DNA from 2 places in the Streptomyces sp. NPDC029138 genome. Region 2 is predicted to be linked to the other one. Evidence: predicted binding sites of a transcription regulator. Region 2 holds the regulator's gene; the other holds the start of a gene.
What was found. Region 2 encodes HspR, which represses chaperone genes until heat shock. Its sites were predicted from a motif close to TTGAGNNNNNNNNNCTCAA; they were not measured.
Positions count from the first base shown of each region.

Region 1 (6,986 bases), on a different contig from region 2:
TCTCGCCGAGCAGCAGGTTGGCGACCTGGCGGAGGAACTCGCCCGAGGCGGCGCCCTGGATCACCCGGTGGTCGTAGGTCGACGTGAGCGTCATGACCTTGGAGACGCCGAGCTTGTTCAGGGTGTCCTGGCTGGTGCCCTGGAACTCCGCCGGGTAGTCCATGGAGCCGACGCCCATGATCACGGACTGGCCGGGCATCAGGCGCGGCACCGAGTGGACGGTGCCGAGGCCGCCGGGGTTGGTCAGGGAGACCGTGACACCGGTGAAGTCGTCCATCGTCAGCTTGCCGTCACGGGCGCGGCGGACGATGTCCTCGTAGGCCTGCCAGAACTCGAAGAAGTTCAGCGTCTCGGCCTTCTTGATGGCGGCCACGACGAGCTGGCGGTCACCGTTCGGCTTGACCAGGTCGATGGCCAGGCCGAGGTTGACGTGCGGCGGCTTGATCAGGGTCGGCTTGCCGTCCTTGACGCCGTACGACCAGTTCATCGACGGCATGGCCTTGATGGCCTGCACCATCGCGTACCCGATGATGTGCGTGAAGGAGATCTTCCCGCCACGGGCGCGCTTGAGGTGGTTGTTGATGACGATCCGGTTGTCGAACAGCAGCTTCACCGGGACGGCGCGGACCGAGGTGGCGGTCGGCATCTCCAGCGAGGCGTCCATGTTCTTCGCCACGGCGGCGGCCGGGCCGCGCAGCGTGATCAGCTCCGGACCCTCAGGGGCCTCGGCGGCCGGAGCCGGAGCGGCCTTCGCCTTCGGCTGAGCGGGCGCCTGTGCGGGCTGCGCCGGCTTGGCCGGGGCGGGGGCCTTCGCCGCGGGAGCGGGGGCCGGGGCCTGAGCGGGGGCCGGGGCGGGCTTCGGAGCCGCGGGGGCGGCCGGGGCGGCGGCCTGGGGGGCCGGGGCCGCGGGCCGGGCCTGCGGGGCCGTGGTGGGGGTCTCTGCGGCCCCCGTGGCCGCAGTACCCGCCGGAGCCGGGGTGGCAGGAGCACCCGGCTTGTAATCGGCGAAGAAGTCCCACCAGGCGCGGTCTACCGAATTCGGGTCCTGGAGGTACTGCTGATAGATCTCGTCGACGAGCCACTCGTTCGGACCGAACGCGGCGGCGGGGTTCTTCCCGGCTTGGTCGTCGGTGGAGATGCTCGAGTTACTGGGGGACTGTGGCGACACGGCGGCAACCGCCCTCTTCCGCTTCACAAGGTGATGGACAGCGGGAATAAAGGCTACGCCTCCCCGGCCGGGAAGGTCAGGTCGAGCAAGGTCATCGTCGCGTAAGTCACATCAAGAATCTTGTTTCAGGGCTTGAAATGGCGGGAAACAAGCGTGGTTCCGCATGTCGGTAGGGTGTGCCGGACCGGACCCTGCGCGTCTTCGTTCGACGGGTGGCGCGGGCCTGCCCTGATCACACGTGTCGAGCTGCGCGGACCGGCGGCGACCGACGTGGATCTTGGGGTTCCGGCTCGGACTTTACGTCAACTTGGTGCGGAAGTCAGGCCCGGAAGGGTGACGATGATCCGGCAGCCTCGCTCGGATTCGGCCACACCGATCCGGCCGCCGTGCAGATCCACCGCCCACCGGGCGATCGCCAGGCCCAGCCCCGTACCGCCGTCGCTGCCCGGACCGTGCGGCCGGGTCACCGCACCCCGGTTGAACCGCTCGAACACCCGGTGCCACTCCGACCGGGGGATACCGGGGCCCTCGTCCAGGACCTCCAGCTCCAGCGACTCCGGCTGCGGCCCGCGCCGCGCCCGCACGGTCACCCGGCCGTGCGGCGGGCTGTGCTTGACCGCGTTGTCGATCAGGTTCGCGACGACCTGGTGGATGCGCTCGGGGTCCGCGTGCGCGGTCAGCTCCGGCGGGGAGACGTCGAGGTGCAGATGGACGTCCGTACGCGTGTGGGTGCCGGAGCCGGACGCGATGCCCGCGCGCGCGGAGGACACCATGTTGGCCTCCTTCAGCACGCCCGACAGGTACGGCCACACCTCGAACCGCCGCAGCTTCAGCGGTACGACGCCGTTGTCGAGCCGGGACAGGTCCAGCAGGGTCTCCACCAGGCGGCCGAGCCGCTCGGTCTGCTTCAGGGCCGTCCGCATGGTCTCCGGATCGGCCTCGGTGACCCCGTCGACGATGTTCTCCAGCACCGCGCGCAGCCCGGCGATCGGGGTGCGCAGCTCGTGCGAGACGTTCGCGACCAGCTCCTTGCGCTGGTTGTCCTGGGCCTCCAGCTCGTCGGCCATGACGTTGATCGTCTGGGCCAGGTCGCCGAGTTCGTCCCGGCGGTTCTCGCGCACCCGGCGGGTGTAGTCGCCCTCGGAGATGGAGCGGGCCACCGCGTTCATCTCGTCCAGCGGCATGGTGAGCGAGTGCGCCACGAACTGCGTGATCAGCAGAGTGGCGATCATCGAGAAGACCGTGATGAAGCGCAGCTCCGTCTTGGTGTGCACCGCGACGATCGACAGACCGGTGGTGATCAGCACCGAGATGACGACCAGCACACCCAGCTTCGTCTTGATCGAGAACGGGCGAACGCCGCCCCAGGGATCCTCACCGAGGCTCCCGGGGCTCCTCCGTGCGGCCTGGCGCCCGCCGGCGCTCATGGGGTCGGTGTCTCCAGCGCGTATCCCACGCCGTGCACCGTACGGATGCGCTCGGCGCCGATCTTCCGCCGCAGCGCCTTGATGTGGCTGTCGACCGTGCGGGTGCCGGAGGCGTCCGCCCAGTCCCACACCTCGGCCAGCAGCTGCTCCCGGGAGAGCACCGCCCGCGGAGTGTTCGCCAGGCACACCAGCAGGTCGAACTCGGTGGGCGTCAGGTGGACGTCCTCGGACTTCACCCGCACCCGTCGCTGCGCGTGGTCGATCTCCAGCTCGCCGAGCCGCAGGATGCCGGAGCGGGGGGTGGTGGCGGCCAGCGCGGCCCGCTCCACCCGCCGCAGCAGCACGTGCACGCGTGCCGCCAGCTCCCGCATCGAGAACGGCTTGGTCATGTAGTCGTCGGCGCCGACGCCGAGCCCGACCAGCATGTCCGTCTCGTCGTCGCGCGCGGTGAGCATCAGCACCGGCACCGGCCGCTGCGCCTGCACCCGCCGGCACACTTCGAGCCCGTCGAAGCCGGGCAGCATGATGTCGAGGATCAGCAGATCGGGCTGCCAGGCCTCGGCCGTGTCGACCGCGGCCGGACCGTCGGCCGCCGTTTGCACCAGAAATCCCTCGGCACGGAGCCGGGCCGCGATGGCGTCGACGATCGTGGGGTCGTCCTCGACGACCAGCACCCGGCGCTGTGCGCCCGGGGTGGTCGTCGCCGCGCCGCTCTGGGAGGTGTGTGTCTGCTCCATCGCCCGCCCCTGTTGTTGCTTTCCGGAATCAGTGGGGTGATCCCATGTCTGCGTTTGACGCTTGAATGATCGGCGTCAGGGCAGCACATTACGGTGACTGACCGCGCTGTCGCTATCCAGGTCGGACGGCGAGGTGGACGGCGTCCGGAACGCCCCGGGCAACCGGCACCTCTTCGGTACGCACCTGCTGGAACCCGGCATTCCGCAAGCTTCCTTCAAATTCCGGAGAGGGCTGGGCCGACCACACCGCGAGCACCCCTCCGGGCCTCAACACCCGTGCGCAGGCGGCGAGTCCGGCCGGTGAGTAGAGGCTGTCGTTGTCCTCGGTGACGGTCCAGCCGGGCCCGTTGTCGATGTCGAGACACAGCGCGTCGAACGTGTCCGATGTCTCATTGACGTACCGCACGAGATCGGCTTCCACGATCAAGGTGCGCGGATCGGCGAGCGCGTCGGCGGACAACTCGGCCAGCGGGCCGTCCCGGTGCCAGTCGATGACGGCGGGCTCCCGCTCCACCACGGTGATCCGCCCCCACCACGGGTCGGCGGCGGCATGCGCGAGCGAGAAGCCCACGCCCAGCCCGCCGATCAGCACCTCGGGCGCGGGCCGCCCGTCCAGCGCGGCGCGGGCCGCGTCGACCAGCAGCCGCTCCGAGCGGCCGTCGGAGGTGTCCATCAGGAAGCAGCCGTTGGCGATGATCTGGAGCAGCGCACCGTGTCTGCGCAGCACCACCTCGCCGTACGGGCCGTCGCGCCGGTCCAGGACCACGGGAGTGTCGTACACGGCAGTCATGACCCCATCCTGCTTGAACGGGGCCCGGCATTCACGGGAATTGCGCATGACGCCCACGGACGGGTGGCCCGCGCCGGCGGCCGGACGCGGCCGGCGGGTGAGAGGTCGCCGTGAATCCGCTCCCGGGTGGCGTCGGTCATAGACAGCGGCACGCCGAACGCGAAGGGTGGGCGCGACGGAAGGAGCGCCTCACCGTGGAACGGAGCACGACGGGCCCAGCGCCGGACGCCTGCCCGCCCGCGCCGGGCACGCCCCTTCCGGACGGCACGGCCGCCGTCCCGCCCCCGGTCCTCGCGGGCCTCCTGGACGGCATGCCCCGCCAGCGCGCCGCCACCCCGGCCCCCGCCCCGGCGCGCCGCACCCCACCGCCGTACCGGCGCCTGCCCCGCCCGTGGTGCCTGCTCCCGACCCCCCTCGGCACCCCGTTCACGTTCGCCTACGCGGCCGTCCTCGCCGTCACCTCCCTGATCGCGGCCCAGGCCGACCCCGGTCTGGTGCACACGCTCTACCAGGACTCCAGCACCGACGTGGCCCATCTGCTGCGCACCCCCGTGCTCGTCCTGCTGGCCAGCGCGCTGTGGGTCGCGGGCGGGATGCTCTCCCCGTACGCGGTCGCGTTCGTGCTGGTGCTCACCGCGCTGGAGCGGCGGATAGGCGGAGCGCGGGCGGCCTGCGTGTTCCTGGCCGGCCATGTCCTGGCGACCCTCGCCACCGAGGTCCCGGTGGGCCTCGCCGTCCTGCTGGGCCACCTGCCCGACACCTCGCTGCACCGCCTCGACTACGGCATCAGCTTCGGCGTGGCCACCAGCACCGGCGCCCTGACGGGCCTCCTCCGCCCGTGGCTGCGCTGGCCGTTGCTGACCCTGGCGGCCGGCGCGCTGCTGAGCGACCTGCTGGCGTACGCGGACCCGTTGACCGACTGGGGCCACGTCATCGCCCTGACGATCGGTGTGGCCACCTGGCCTCTGGTCCGACGCCGGCACCAGCAGCCCTAGGGGCGCGGGGAACTCGTGGGGAACTGCGCGAACAACTCCGACGCACCCCGCACCCGCGCACGTTCTTGCAGCTCATCCCCTGGGCGAAACGTGATCGCTCACAGCGAACAGAACCCCGGGAACAATCAACGGCGCCAGAACATTGAGTCGGCATAGCTCAAGTTGACTGCCGAAGGGGAGATCATGGCTGCTGAGTCACTGGCGTTCACGCTGAACCTGCCCGTGCTGCCGCTCGACGACGAGGTCGTGCTGCCCGGCATGGTGGTCCCGCTGGACCTGAGCGACGCCGAGGTGCGGGCCGCGGTGGAGGCCGCGCAGGCCGCCGCCCGCTCGGAACCCGGAAAGCCCAAGGTGCTGCTGGTGCCCCGCGTCGACGGCACGTACGCCAAGACCGGCGTCCTCGGCACGGTGGAGCAGGTCGGCCGGCTCGCCGACGGTGACCCGGGGGCCCTGATCCGCGGCCGTAGCCGCGTCCGCATCGGCGCCGGCACCACCGGCCCGGGCGCCGCGCTCTGGGTCGAGGGCGCCCGCGTCGAGGAGACCGTTCCCGAGCCGCTGCCTGGCCAGGTCGCCGAGCTGGTCAAGGAGTACAAGGCGCTCGCCACCAGCTGGCTGAAGAAGCGCGGCGCCTGGCAGGTCGTGGACCGCGTCCAGGCCATCGACGACGTGTCGGCGCTGGCCGACAACTCCGGCTACTCGCCGTTCCTGACGACCGAGCAGAAGGTCGAACTGCTGGAGACCGGCGACCCGGTGGCCCGGCTCAAGCTCGCCACGCAGCAGCTGCGCGACCACCTCGCGGAGCAGGACGTGGCCGAGACCATCGCCAAGGACGTCCAGGAGGGCGTCGACAAGCAGCAGCGCGAGTTCCTGCTGCGCCGTCAGCTGGAGGCCGTCCGCAAGGAACTGCGCGAGCTGAACGGCGAGAAGGAGGGCGAGGAGTCCGACGACTACCGCGCCCGCGTCGAGGCCGCCGACCTGCCGGAGAAGGTCCGCGAGGCCGCCCTCAAGGAGGTCGACAAGCTGGAGCGCGCCTCCGACCAGTCGCCCGAGGGCTCGTGGATACGCACCTGGCTGGACACCGTCCTGGAGATGCCGTGGAACGAGCGGACCGAGGACGCGTACGACATCCAGGGCGCTAAGGCCGTGCTGGACGCCGAGCACGCGGGCCTGGAGGACGTGAAGGAACGCATCACCGAGTACCTGGCCGTGCGCAAGCGGCGCGGCGACCGGGGCCTGGGTGTGATCGGCGGGCGGCGCGGCGGTGCCGTGCTCGCCCTCGTCGGCCCGCCCGGTGTCGGCAAGACCTCGCTGGGCGAGTCCGTGGCGCACGCCATGGGCCGCAAGTTCGTCCGCGTCGCCCTCGGCGGCGTCCGTGACGAGGCCGAGATCCGCGGTCACCGCCGTACCTACGTCGGCGCGCTGCCCGGCCGGATCGTGCGCGCCGTCAAGGAGGCCGGGTCGATGAACCCGGTGGTCCTGCTGGACGAGATCGACAAGGTGGGCTCCGACTTCCGGGGCGACCCGGCCGCCGCCCTCCTCGAAGTGCTCGACCCGGCGCAGAACCACACCTTCCGGGACCACTACCTGGAGGTCGAGCTGGACCTGTCCGACGTGGTCTTCCTCGCCACCGCCAACGTCCTGGAGGCCATCCCGGAGGCGCTCGCCGACCGTATGGAGATCGTCCGCCTGGACGGCTACACCGAGGACGAGAAGGTCGTCATCGCCCGGGACCACCTGCTCCCGCGCCAGCTGGAGCGGGCCGGCCTAGACAAGGACGAGGTCACGCTGGAGGAGAGCGCGCTGCGCAAGCTCGCCGGCGAGTACACCCGCGAGGCGGGCGTGCGGACCCTGGAGCGGTCCATCGCGCGG
Region 1 covers NZ_JBVHWM010000021.1:25,099-32,084, forward strand. Annotated here, with positions in the region: gene ACZ4WH_RS18760 (multifunctional oxoglutarate decarboxylase/oxoglutarate dehydrogenase thiamine pyrophosphate-binding subunit/dihydrolipoyllysine-residue succinyltransferase subunit) at 1-1,168, opposite strand, end outside; gene ACZ4WH_RS18765 (HAMP domain-containing sensor histidine kinase) at 1,471-2,595, opposite strand; gene ACZ4WH_RS18770 (response regulator transcription factor) at 2,592-3,332, opposite strand; gene ACZ4WH_RS18775 (spermine/spermidine synthase domain-containing protein) at 3,445-4,122, opposite strand; gene ACZ4WH_RS18780 (rhomboid-like protein) at 4,317-5,117, shown strand; gene lon (endopeptidase La) at 5,301-6,986, shown strand, end outside.
Region 1: the regulator HspR is predicted to act here: its motif matches at 5,260-5,278, upstream of lon (endopeptidase La).

Region 2 (6,986 bases):
CCCGCTGCACCGCGTCCAGTTCCGCGTCCTGGCCGGTGATCGGGGGCAGCTTGGTGACACCGGCCGCCTTCAGGGCCTTGATGACGCCGCCCGCCATGCCGTCGTTGGCGGAGTAGACACCGGCGATGTTGTCCTTGCCGATCTTCGCGATGGCCTCGGCCATGTTGGTCTCGGCGTTCTCCGGCTTCCAGCCGGCGGTGTCGAAGCTGTCCGCGATGTCCACCTTGCCGTTCAGCTCGGAGAGCGCGCCCTCCTTGAACTGCTTGGCGTTCGGGTCGGTGGGCGAGCCGTTCATCATGACGATCTTGTCGGACGTGTCGACGCCGGAGCCCAGCGCCTCCAGCAGGGTGCGGCCCTGCACCTCGCCGACGAGTTCGTTGTCGAAGGAGATGTAGGCGTCGATCGGGCCCTCGGCGAGACGGTCGTAGGCGATGACCGGAATGCCCGCGTCCTTGGCCTTCTTCACCTCGTCGGCGACGGCGTGCGCGTCCACGGCGTCGAGCAGGATGACGTCGACCTTGCCGTCGATCATGTTCTGCATCTGCTCGGCCTGCCGGGCGGCGCTCGCGTCGGCGTTGGCGTACTGCACCTTGCCCTGCTTCTTGGTGAGTTCGGCCACCTTGTCCTTGATGATGGGGTAGTCGAACTTGTCGTAGCGGGTGTTCGCCTTCTCCGGCAGCAGCAGGCCCACCGTGATGTCGTTGCCCTTGGTCGGGCTCGCACTCGCGCCGTCCCCCGTCACGTTCAGCACGCCGCAGCCGGCGAGCGAGAGGGTCATCGTGGACGCGGCCACGGATATGGCGATACGGCGCATGCGAGGGCTCACTTCAGGTGCGTTCCGGACGTGGGCGTTGCTATACGGCCCAGGTGTCTGAAAAGACAACGCGGATGCCGCACCCGGCGTCAAGAAGAATCACTTAACGAGTCCGCAACACCACGCTCAGCTTCACCTGTGGAGGACACGCGAAACCCCCTTCAAAGGCCCTTTACGGACCGTCCACGCCAAGGGAGTTCATGGGAACGGCAAAGACCCGTACAACCACGGCGGTTCTTCACGAGTCGTGATCACGGCGGCCGCGAGCCGCGCACCGACTCGATCAGAGGACCGAATGAACTCAGCCAGACGTACGACCGCCACGGCCGTCGTACTCGCCGCCTCCGGCGCGCTGCTCGGCACGGTCGCCCCGTCCGCGTCCGCCGCCACGAGCTGCGCCTCACCGGTCTACACGCGGCAGTTCTTCGCGAACACCGGCTTCTCCGGCACGCCCAGGAAGACCGACTGCGACAGCGCCGTCGCCGAGAAGTGGGGCACCGGCGCCCCGGCCGCCGGCCTGCCCAGGGACAACTTCGGCGTCCGCTGGACCGTCACCCGCGACTTCGGCTCCGGCGGGCCCTTCGCCCTCCCGGTCTCCGCCCAGGACGGCATCCGGGTGTACCTGGACGGCACCCGCAAGGTGGACCTCTGGAAGAACGTCTCGACCACGCAGAAGAAGACCGTCAACGTCACGATCCCCTCCGGAAAGCACACGCTGCGCGTGGACTTCGTGAACTGGACCGGCGCCGCGGACGTCTCCTTCGCCTACACGCCCCGCACCTCGGCCGACGTCGACAGGGTCAAGCCGCTGGTGCCGGGCGGGACTTCGGTGTCCTACGACGCCGCGACGGGCCGGGCGAAGGTCGCCTGGGCGAAGAACAAGGAGATGGACCTCGCCGGGTACCGCGTCTACCGGCGGCTGAAGGGCACCGCGTTCGGCGCCACGCCCCTGGCCACGACCACCGCGACCACGTACACCGACACCACCCTCCCGGTGACCGGCGAGACGTATTACTACGAGGTCCGCGCCTACGACAAGGCCGGCAACGAGTCGGCGGGCACGGCGGACAAGCCCGTCACCACCGCCGACCGGGTCGCGCCCGGCGTGCCCGACGCGGACATCACCGACTCCTCCGAGAAGGGCGGCCTGCGGATCGGCTGGAGCACCGTGCCGGACGCGGTCTCCTACCGGGTGTACCGCGCGACGAGCGCGAGCGGCACCTACACCCGCCTGGGCAGCACGGCGGAACTCTCCTACCAGGACACCTCGGCGGCGGTGGGCAGCACCTACCACTACCGGGTGAGCGCGCTGGACGCCGCGGGCAACGAGTCCGCCCGCTCCGCCGCCGTCGCCGGCACGCGCCGGGACGACACCCCGCCGCCGCTCGTCACCGGGCTGACGGCCACCCCGACCGAGTACGGCTTCGACCTGACGTGGGACGAGAACCCGGCGCCCGATCTGCACCGGTACGCCGTCTACGTGGGCGAGGTCCTCAGCGACGGCGAGGACCGGGTCTGCTCCGCGCACGAGGAGGCCTGGCTGCTGCCCGGCGTCACCTCCTACCGGTACGACACGGTCGCCGACGGCGACGAGCGCTGCTTCTTCGTGGACGCCTACGACACGTCCTGGAACTCCCGCTACAAGTGGTACCGCGAGGCCGACGTGGTCGTCGCGACCGAACTGGGCACGCCGCCGAGCGAGCCGACGTCCTGACAACACGAAGAGGGGCCCGGAATCCGGGCCCCTCTTCGTGCGCGTCCGTGCGCGTCAGTCCTGCTGCTGCCGCTTCGGCCGCCACACCACCAGCGCGCTGGTCTGCTGGACCTCCTGGTACGGGACCAGGTCGCGCCGGTAGGAGGCGTGCACGGCCGCCTCGCGCTGCTGCATCGCCGCCGCCGCGCCGTCCAGGGCCGCCTCCAGCTCCGCGACCCGGGACTGGAGCGCGGCGACCTGGTTCTCCAGTTCGATGATCCGCTTGATGCCGGCCAGGTTGATGCCCTCGTCCTGCGACAACTGCTGCACCTGGCGGAGCAGTTCGATGTCACGGGCCGAGTAACGGCGGCCCCGGCCGGCGGTGCGGTCGGGCGAGACCAGGCCCAGACGGTCGTACTGGCGCAGCGTCTGTGGGTGGAGTCCGGAGAGCTGGGCCGCCACCGAGATGACGTAGACCGGGGTCTCCTCGGTCAGTTCATACGGGTTACGTCGACGGCCGTCCATCACTCTCAAGCTCCCTTCGCGGCCTCGAACAGCTCCGCCCGCGGATCCTCGCCCGCGGTCGCCTCGCGATACGCCTCCAGTGCGTCACGAGCCTTCCCCGACAGGTCCGTGGGAACACGCACCTCCACGGTGACCAGGAGGTCGCCGCGCGTGCCGTCCTTGCGGACCGCGCCCTTGCCCCGGGCGCGCATGGTACGGCCGTTGGGCGTTCCGGGCGGCAGCTTCAGGGTGACGGGCGGGCCGCCGAGGGTCGGCACCCGCACCTCGCCGCCGAGAGCCGCCTCGGGATAGGTCACCGGCACGGTGACGGTGAGGTTGTCGCCCTTGCGCCCGAAGACCGGGTGCTCGCCGACATGGACGACCACGTACAGGTCGCCGGCCGGGCCGCCCCGCTCGCCGGGCGCGCCCTTGCCGCGCAGCCGGATGCGCTGCCCGTCGGTCACGCCCGCCGGGATGCGGACCTGCATCGTGCGGGACGACTTGGCGCGCCCGCTGCCCTTGCACTCCATGCAGGGGTGCTCGGCGATCAGGCCGCGGCCCTTGCAGTCGGGGCAGGGGTCGGTGAGCGAGAAGCCGCCACCGGAGCCCCGGGCGACCTGGCCGGTGCCGACGCAGGTCGGGCACACGCGCGGTGTGCCGTTCTTGTCGCCGGTGCCCGAACAGGCCTTGCAGGGTGCCTGGGAGGACATCCTCAGGGGCACCGTGGCGCCCTCGATGGCCTCCGTGAAGCTCAGCGTGACCTCGGACTCGACGTCCTGGCCGCGCCGGGGCTGGGTACGCGTGCCCGCGGCACCGCCGCGGTTGAACAGGCCCCCGAAGACGTCACCGATGCCGCCGCCGAAGCCTCCGCCCTGGGCGTTGCCTCCGAAGAGGTCGCCCAGGTCGAAGTTGAAGGAGCCGCCGGCCGCGCCCGGCCCGGGGCGGAAGCCGCCGTTGCCGAACAGCGCGCGCGCCTCGTCGTACTCCTTGCGCTTCTTGGGGTCGCCGAGTATGTCGTTCGCCTCGGAGATCTCCTTGAAGCGCTCCTCGGCCTTGGCGTTGCCCTTGTTGGCGTCCGGGTGGAACTCGCGGGCGAGCTTCCGGTACGCCTTCTTGATCTCGGCCTCGGTGGCGTCCTTGGGGACGCCGAGGACCTTGTAGTAGTCCTTCTCGATGAAGTCCTTGGTGCTCATCCTCGACGCACCCCCTTTCCGCGGTTCCCCTCAGTGTTCACGTCAGCCCTCGTCCGGGCCACCGTTCTCCTTGTCGTCGGCCGCCACGGTGGACTCCTCGGCGCCCTCGGCCTTGACGGTCTGCGCGCCGGGCTGCGGCTCGGCGACGGCCACCCGCGCGGGGCGGATGGTGCGCTCGCCGATGCGGTACCCGGGCTGGAGGATCGCCACGCAGGTCGTCTCGGTGACGTCCGGCGCGTAGCTGTGCATCAGGGCCTCGTGGATCGTCGGGTCGAAGGGCTCGCCCTCCTTGCCGAACTGCTGGAGGCCCATCTTGGCCGCGACGGTCTCCAGCGACTCGGCCACCGACTTGAAGCCGCCGACCAGCTCACCGTGTTCCCGCGCGCGGCCGATGTCGTCGAGCACGGGCAGAAGCTCGGTCAGGAGGTTCGCGATGGCGATCTCCTTGACGGCGATCCGGTCGCGCTCGACGCGGCGGCGGTAGTTCTGGTACTCGGCCTGGAGCCGCTGGAGGTCCGCCGTGCGCTCGCCCAGCGCCGTGCGCACCTGGTCCAGTTGGGCGACCAGACCGGCGTTCTCTGCGTGTCCGTCCCCGGCCGGGGCCGCCCCCTCCTCGGGGGCGGCCTTCGGCTCGGCGTCGTCGGAGGTGGCGCCGGAGGGGACGTCGGGCTTCTCCTCGAAGCCCGGGGTCTCCTCCGTCATTACGCCGCACCGTCCTTGCGCTCGTCGTCCACGATCTCGGCGTCCACGACGTCGTCGTCGGCCTTGGCCTCACCGGCACCGGCGGAGGCGCCGCCCGCGGCCTGCGCGCCCTGGGCGTCGGCGTACATGGCCTGGCCCAGCTTCTGCGAGACGGCCGCGACCTTCTCGGTGGCGCTGCGGATCTCGGCGGTGTCCTCGCCCTTGAGCTTCTCCTTCAGCTCGGCGACGGCGGACTCGACCTCGGTCTTGATCTCGCCGGGGACCTTGTCCTCGTTGTCCTTGAGGAACTTCTCGGTCTGGTAGACCAGCTGCTCGCCCTGGTTGCGGGCCTCGGCGGCCTCGCGGCGCTTGTGGTCCTCCTCCGCGTAGCGCTCGGCCTCCTCGCGCATGCGGTCGACCTCTTCCTTGGGGAGCGACGAGCCGCCGGTGACGGTCATCTTCTGCTCCTTGCCGGTGCCGAGGTCCTTCGCCGTGACGTGCATGATGCCGTTGGCGTCGATGTCGAAGGAGACCTCGATCTGCGGGACGCCACGCGGCGCCGGCGGCAGACCGGTCAGCTCGAACATGCCGAGCTTCTTGTTGTACGCCGCGATCTCGCGTTCGCCCTGGTAGACCTGGATCTGCACCGACGGCTGGTTGTCCTCGGCCGTGGTGAAGATCTCGGAGCGCTTGGTCGGGATCGTGGTGTTGCGCTCGATCAGCTTGGTCATGATGCCGCCCTTGGTCTCGATGCCGAGGGACAGCGGGGTGACGTCGAGCAGCAGGACGTCCTTGACCTCGCCCTTGAGGACACCGGCCTGGAGCGAGGCGCCGATGGCGACGACCTCGTCCGGGTTCACACCCTTGTTGGCCTCCTTGCCGCCGGTCAGCTCCTTGACCAGCTCGGCGACGGCGGGCATACGGGTGGAACCACCGACGAGCACGACGTGGTCGATCTCGTTGATGGAGATGCCGGCGTCCTTGATGACGTTGTGGAACGGCGTCTTGCAGCGCTCCAGCAGGTCGGCCGTCAGCTGCTGGAACTGAGCCCGGGTGAGCTTCTCGTCCAGGTGCAGCGGGCCCTCGGCGGACGCGGTGATGTACGGCAGGTTGATCGAGGTCTCGGTCGAGGAGGACAGCTCGATCTTGGCCTTCTCGGCGGCCTCACGGAGGCGCTGGAGGGCCATCTTGTCCTTGGACAGGTCCACGCCGTGGCCGGACTGGAACTGCTTGACCAGGTAGTCGACGACGCGCTGGTCCCAGTCGTCACCACCGAGGTGGTTGTCACCGTTGGTGGCCTTCACCTCGACGACGCCGTCGCCGATCTCCAGGAGGGACACGTCGAAGGTGCCGCCACCGAGGTCGAAGACGAGGATCGTCTGGTCGTCCTTGTCGAGGCCGTAGGCGAGCGCCGCCGCGGTCGGCTCGTTGACGATACGAAGGACGTTCAGACCGGCGATCTCACCGGCCTCCTTCGTGGCCTGGCGCTCGGAGTCGTTGAAGTAGGCCGGGACGGTGATGACCGCGTCCGTGACCTTCTCACCCAGGTAGGCCTCGGCGTCCCGCTTCAGCTTCTGAAGGATGAACGCGGAGATCTGCTGCGGGTTGAAGTCCTTGCCGTCGAGCTGGATCTTCCAGTCGGTGCCCATGTGGCGCTTCACCGAGCGGATGGTCCGGTCCACGTTCGTGACCGCCTGACGCTTGGCGACCTCGCCGACGAGCACCTCGCCGTTCTTGGCGAAGGCGACGACGGACGGCGTGGTCCGGGCACCCTCGGCGTTGGTGATGACGGTGGGCTCGCCGCCCTCCAGAACGCTGACGACGGAGTTAGTCGTGCCCAGGTCGATGCCGACCGCACGTGCCATGGTTGATTCCTCCAGCTGACTTGAGTGGAACAGGCTCAAGTGTGCATGAGGAGACCCGCCGGGTCAACAGACCTGAGCCAGTCAGACTCAACTCTTATCCGTTCCTTACGCGCAAGTGCCCGCTGACCTGCGTGGACGGCGGGCGGCGGCCCTGCGGAGCAGGAATCAAAAGGAGGACGAGAACGGCGAGTACCACCCCACCGGCCACCCAGAGCACGGCCGAGTCCCGTGTCCAC
Region 2 covers NZ_JBVHWM010000112.1:8,045-15,030, reverse strand. Annotated here, with positions in the region: gene ACZ4WH_RS42555 (sugar ABC transporter substrate-binding protein) at 1-814, opposite strand, end outside; gene ACZ4WH_RS42550 (PA14 domain-containing protein) at 1,110-2,528, shown strand; gene ACZ4WH_RS42545 (heat shock protein transcriptional repressor HspR) at 2,583-3,032, opposite strand; gene dnaJ (molecular chaperone DnaJ) at 3,038-4,204, opposite strand; gene grpE (nucleotide exchange factor GrpE) at 4,247-4,906, opposite strand; gene dnaK (molecular chaperone DnaK) at 4,906-6,750, opposite strand; gene ACZ4WH_RS42525 (MraY family glycosyltransferase) at 6,845-6,986, opposite strand, start outside.